2 regions of the Bariatricus sp. TF06-38A genome follow, and region 1 is predicted to be linked to the other one. Evidence: riboswitches for the same ligand, from Rfam matches in the RefSeq annotation. Region 1 holds a riboswitch; the other holds the start of a gene.

Region 1 (3,190 bases):
TATTATGCTGAGAAGGGCGACAAGATGCTGCATCATTTTCAAGGTAAGATAGATATTGGTACCGGAAACGGCGGTATCATCAGTCAGTTAAAGATGCAGAATGAAATGAAATTGACAGATGAAAGCTGGATCAGCTACCAGCAAGGAAAAGGCAATGAAGAGTATCAGAAGTATATGGAAGATCTGACAGATATGCAGAATCATGTACTGCCGTATCTGCAGAGCTTTTGCAGCCTGGAAGAAAAAGGTGTGAAGGAGAGACGAGAACAGCAGGTAGCAGAGAAAAATGAGAGCAGAGAAGCTGTGCCAAGAACTGGCGGTGAAGCAAATATAGCAGTTAAGGATGCGGGGAAAGCTGAAAGAAAGGCAATAACAGGAAAAGAGAAGAAACCGTCGATCCATGAACGCTTGGAAATCAATAAGAGAATCATCCAGGAAAAACAGGGAAAAGATGAGCCGGAGAGAGGAGCTGATTTGAGTGTAAGGATGGTGTAGTATAAGATAGAATGGAGTCGGAGGTCACAGATAACAATGTGGCTTTCGGCTTTTTGTTTTGAATGATTATGCTTCAAACTTTTATGTGATAAACGTAACTTGCTGTGATATTATAAAAATGATATAAGTGAAAATGACTTTTGCGGAAAGGAAAGTATCTTTATTTTTTTATGTGTATGCTTCCTATTGTGGAAATGAATACTTGCAAAGTTGATAACTAATATTTTTCTGCTATTACAGGTGCAATAAGAACATGTAATAGCGGAAATGAGGAATAGTTACTTGTAGATAGAGAAGTATATTGCGGATAAAATAACATCTCTATGTGAAAAGCGTGATATCAGTAAATGCAGATTATCGCAACTGTCGGGAATTTCCCAGTCGTCACTGGGAAGAATCATGGCACAGGAAAACCTGCCGTCGCTGATCACACTTGAAAAATATGTACAGCTTTGGGCGTGACATTATCGTAGTTTTTTCAGGAAGATAATTCAGAGAATCTGACAGAAAAACAGAAAGAAGTTCTAGGGATATGGAACGATCTGAGTACAAATGAGCAGGAAACAGTAATGTCAATGCTGCGTGGACTTCGGAAGTAGAAGAACAGTTCGGGTATATGTATCGGCTGTTCTTTTTTGTTTTTCGGGCGTTAAAACGATAAATTTTTCTTGTGTATAGTTGAGCGTTAAAGTATAGTAAAATCAATTTTTTGCATAAGATTAAAGCTATAATAAGGAAATCGGCAAACCAGATGAAAGTCTGGGACGCAAAGCTACAGGGCCTGTAAAATGGCAGCCAGATGCATAAAATGAGGTGCACTGTCTGTTTGGCAGTGTTTTTTTACGGTGTTATTTCATAGACATAACAATAATGATTTTATCAGGAAAGAATGAGAAAAATAAAAGTATGAAAAAGGCAAAACGATGACTGGCAACAGTGGGAAAGAAGAACGGAGGCTCCGGCCCGGCACATTGGAAAATAAAAAATATGGAAAATAGTATGATAAGTGAAAAGCCCTGCGCAGGACCGGATGTGTTCTCGTGGGGCTTTTCTGCGTCTGATAAAGACAGGTTTTTTGCAGATTTCTCTAAAAACAGGAAAACTGTCAAAAAATATCATACATAGATCAAAAAGACTATATATGGGCGACCTTTTAAAGACGGTTTATATAAAATAGAAGAAAAAAAGGTGGTTGATTCCGTGGATATAAAAACAGCGGTCATATATCGGTTAAACGATCTGATTAAGCAGAAAGATATCACAGTGAATGAAGCGGCGGTGCGCTCAGGCGTCCCGCCTTCAACACTGAAAAATATTTTGTATGGACAAAGCAGGAATGCTGGCGTAGTTACAATTAAAAAGATATGCGATGGATTGGATATTACAATACAGGAATTTTTTGAAGATCCCATCTTTGCAGATTTGGAACCGGAGTTATAGGAACAGGCAAATAATCTTAGGATTCAGATTCTGCAAGATGGTTTTTTTATGGGAGAGGGTTAGAAGAAACTAACACTGGAGGATGAATATGTGTAAAATAGCAATTTGCGACGATGATAAAGAATACAGGGAGAAAATAAAGACGGTCATAGAAACGGAAGGGATTCTGTCTTCGAATGAGATACGGTTTTATGAATATGAATCAGGAAAAGAATTATTGGAAGATGCGGATATTTTGCATGATCTGATTTTTATGGATATGCGTATGCCTGGATTGGATGGAAATAAAACAGTACTGAAGCTGAGGGAATATAATGAAGCAGCGATATAGGTGTTCTGCTCCGGCTGTTTTGAACTGACTCCTGACAGCATTAATGTTGGACAACCGTTCCGGTACATCATGAAGGATCTGCATGACAGAAGTCTGAAAAAGGAAATACCTATGATTTTATTAAAAGTGAAATTGTGCTGTGGAGATTCTTCCGTGACAGTTACATCGGCGGGAAGGATAATGCGCATCCATACGGAAGACATTTTATATATCTGTCTGGCGAAAAGGGGCTGTACGATATACATTGCCAGACAGGGAAAGATAGAAGAGATGCATTGCAAGGAATCTTTAAGTGATCTGTATGAGTGTCTGGCCGGAAGGGGATTTGAGTATGCACACAACAGCTATATTGTGAATTTGGCAAAAGTGGAAGGATTGGAAAAGAACGTTGCGTTGCTGCCGTTTGGAATCCAGTTGAATGTTTCGAGGTCGAGAAAAGGACAGTTTGCCGACGCACTGATAACATTTCTTGGGGAAAGGAACGGCATGGTATGATAATAAGAGATTATTTGATTTGTCTTCTTCAGATGTATCTGTTGGAGGACTTGGAAAAGAACATACTCCCATACAGAAGAGAAAGATTCTGGGAAAAATTTCTCGTATATTGTATCGCAGCACTGGCAATGTTCGGAACCAACCGCCTGGAATCCTCAATACTTAATATGGTAATGATTCCGGTAATCTATATGATCGCGTCTATGGTTGTGTTCCGGGGAAATATATGGAAGAAGCTGGTTACGGTATGCTGCTATTATGTGCTGGCAATTATTCCCGAATTTCTCTTTGCGGCACTTACGAATGCATATGGCGTGACTGGTGCGTCCGAGGGCTTCAGGACTGAAACAGAAAAGACATTAGCACTCCTGCTGATGAGTACCATGACATTTCTGTTTATTAAATGCATTAATCAGGTAACAAGGAAAA
Region 2 (3,190 bases), on a different contig from region 1:
GAAGCATCGAAAAAAATGCTACGAAATACACCGGCGATGTATAAAAAAGCATATCCATTTTTGAAAGAAGTGGATTCCCTGGCACTTGCAAATGTGCAGCTGCATCTGGAAAAGGCATATAAGAATTTTTTCAGGGATCCAAAGATTGGCTTTCCAAAATTCAAATCAAAACACAGGAGCAGAAAAAGCTATACGACAAATGTGGTCAATGGAAATATTCAGGTAGCAGACCATCGGATAAAACTTCCGAAACTGAAATGGATCCGTATGAAAAAACATCGTGATATTCTAGAAAAATATTGCCTGAAATCTGTAACAATCAGTATGGAACCATCCGGAAAGTATTATGCAAGTTTATTATATGAAAAATCTGACTGTGAAAACCAAGCAGAAGAATTTGATTATGAAGACGCAAAGATACTTGGAATTGATTATGCAATGCATGGAATGGCTGTGTTTTCTGAAGATATACAGAGAGAAAATGAAGGATATTTCAGAAAAAGCGAGGAGCGGATGGCAAGGGAACAGAGAAAGTTATCTCATTGCGTGAAAGGAAGCAACAATTATTACCGACAGAAAAAACGTGTTGCATTATGTCATGAAAAAATCCGAAACCAGAGGAAAGATTTTCTGCATAAACTGAGTCATGAAATAGCAGAGGTATATGATGTTGTTGCAGTAGAAGATATTGACATGAAAGCAATGAGCCAGTGTATGCATTTTGGAAAAAGTGTCATGGACAACAGTTATGGAAAGTTCCGGGAATTGCTGGAATATAAGCTGACATGGAGAGGAAAGAGATTGGTATGTGTAGACCATTTTTTCCCTTCCAGTAAAAATGCTGTAAATGTGGCAATATAAAGAAAGAACTGAAACTTTCGGACAGAGTATATCTTTGTACATGTGGAAATCGGATAGATCGGGATCTGAATGCGGCAATCAATATACGTGAAGAAGCACGCCGTATGTTGTTAGCAGGATAAATGGAAAGTGTCTGTATCCAGACAATGAAAATATCCCATAACTGGGTAAAATGAATCGCGGGGCACTCGAGGATAGCTTGTAGATACTTGGCTCAGTAGAGCCATTGAGCAAGAAGCCCTCACTTCAAAATCTGTGATTTAAGTGGTGGGAGCATGTCACACTGGTAGGTGGTATTGCAAAGGTCATCCGGATGAGGAAGATCTAAAAAATGCAGTTGAGTTTGTAAAAAGATTATATGTAGCCTGCAAATAAAAAGTTAAGGCTAAATTGTTGCTTTTTTTGTTTGAGTTTCAAAACTTTTATGTGACAAACGTAGCTGTCTGTGATATTATAAAGATGATATAAGCGAAAAAGACTTTTGCAGAAACGAGACTGCCGTCATTGATTACACTAGAAAAAATATATACAGCATTGGGTGTGACATTATCGCAGTTTTTTCAGGAAAGTAATTCGGAGAATCTGACAGAAAAACAGAAAGAAGTTTTAAGGAGATGGAATGATCTGAGTACAAATGAGCAGGAAACAGTAATGTCAATGCTGCGTGGACTTTGGAAGTAGGAGAACAGTTCGAGTATATGTATCGGCTGTTCTTTTTTATTTTTCAGCGTTAAAGCGGTGAGGTTTTTCTTATGCACGATAGATTGTGGGAGTATAATAACATCAATATTTTTGCATAAGTTTAAAAACTATAATAGGATGATCGGCAAACCAGATGAAAATCTGGGACGCAAAGCTACAGGGCCTGTAAAATGGCAGCCAGTTGCATGAAATGAGATGCACTGTCTGTAGGACAGTGTTTTTTTATTTCATAGATATATGAAAAAAACGAAAAGGATGGTTAGGAATAGGAGGAAAATGAAAGGGAAAAGAGTGATTGCAGGCATTCTGCTTGCGGAAATTTTAGCAGTCACCCTGGCAGGGTGTAAAAACATAGATAACACCAGAGAAGAAACAGAAAAGCCGGTCATTACACTCGGCAGCGATAACTACCCACCATACAATTATCTGAATGAGGATGGTGTACCTACGGGCATAGATGTAGAACTTGCTACAGAAGCTTTCAAAAGAATGGGATATCAGGTGGATGTTGTCCAGATCAACTGGGAGAAGAAAAAAGAATTGGTAGAAAGCGGAGAGATTGACTGTATCATGGGCTGCTTTTCCATGGAAGGACGCCTTGATGATTACCGCTGGGCAGGACCATACATAGCAAGTCGACAGGTGGTAGCCGTAAACGAGAGCAACGATATTTATAAGTTGAGTGATCTGGAGGGAAAGAATCTGGCTGTCCAGTCCACAACCAAACCGGAAGGTATCTTTCTGGACAGGATGGATGAGAGAATCCCAAAACTGGGCAATCTGATCAGTCTTGGACATCGGGAACTGATCTATACGTTTCTGGGAAAAGGGTATGTGGATGCAGTTGCCGCACATGAGGAATCTGTTGTCCAGTATATGAAGGATTATGATACAAGCTTCCGTATCCTGGAAGAGCCTCTGATGATCACCGGGATAGGTGTTGCTTTTGCAAAAGATGATGACAGAGGAATCTGTGAGCAGATGGAACAGACATTGGAAGAAATGCGCCAGGATGGCACATCCCTGAAAATCATTGAAAAATATCTGGATGATCCCCAGAAGTATCTGGAGGTGGATGATCTTGGATATTAAGAAAAAAGAAAAACGAATCCAGCTGCTCGGCGGTCTGCTTGGAATCTGTGTGGCGGTAGTCTCCCTGTTTTATTTCTTCCACTCAGAAAAAGCGGAAGCAGAGAAAAGAATGGTGGAGATTGTAAAGTATGTGAAAGTGCAGTGTTCCACCTACACCCATTATAATGAATCATCGGAATCCAAAAGTCTCCTCCGTGCGATTGAAAGTGCCAGACAGATGAGTACAAATATTAAAACGGAAACAGAAAACGGCGGGCAGCTAAGCCGGGATTTTCTGAAGGAAAATCTGCAGACTCTCTGGGTGGATGGTATCCTTGTATTGGATGCAGATGGAAAGACGGACTGTGAATACAGCACAGATGAGTCTCTGACTAATGAGATTACGGAGTATCTGCAAAAAGACATCATCATGGATTTTGCCAGATATGAAGAAAGAAGCTATTCGGAACGGTTTACCAGGGAAGATGGGGCACATATCGATATTGCAGCCTGTGCCAGAAAAGATGCACCGGGCATCGTCGCAATCTACTATTAC

What was found. A riboswitch is a leader RNA that binds a small molecule or an ion and turns the genes downstream of it on or off. The one in region 1 is predicted to bind cyclic di-GMP.
Region 2: it holds a riboswitch for cyclic di-GMP, as region 1 does, so the genes downstream of both, PG418_RS02850 (substrate-binding periplasmic protein) here and PG418_RS07235 (helix-turn-helix domain-containing protein) in region 1, are expected to answer to the same signal.

Annotation. Positions count from the first base shown of each region.
Region 1 covers NZ_JAQFCE010000006.1:84,115-87,304, reverse strand. Annotated here, with positions in the region: gene PG418_RS07240 (YodL domain-containing protein) at 1-495, shown strand, start outside; cyclic di-GMP riboswitch class I at 1,227-1,302, shown strand; gene PG418_RS07235 (helix-turn-helix domain-containing protein) at 1,696-1,935, shown strand; gene PG418_RS07230 (response regulator) at 2,024-2,266, shown strand; gene PG418_RS07225 (LytTR family transcriptional regulator DNA-binding domain-containing protein) at 2,378-2,761, shown strand; gene PG418_RS07220 (sensor histidine kinase) at 2,758-3,190, shown strand, end outside.
Region 2 covers NZ_JAQFCE010000002.1:129,231-132,420, forward strand. Annotated here, with positions in the region: gene PG418_RS02835 (RNA-guided endonuclease TnpB family protein) at 1-861, shown strand, start outside; gene PG418_RS02840 (zinc ribbon domain-containing protein) at 870-983, shown strand; gene PG418_RS02845 (hypothetical protein) at 1,366-1,542, shown strand; cyclic di-GMP riboswitch class I at 1,677-1,752, shown strand; gene PG418_RS02850 (substrate-binding periplasmic protein) at 1,840-2,655, shown strand; gene PG418_RS02855 (response regulator) at 2,639-3,190, shown strand, end outside.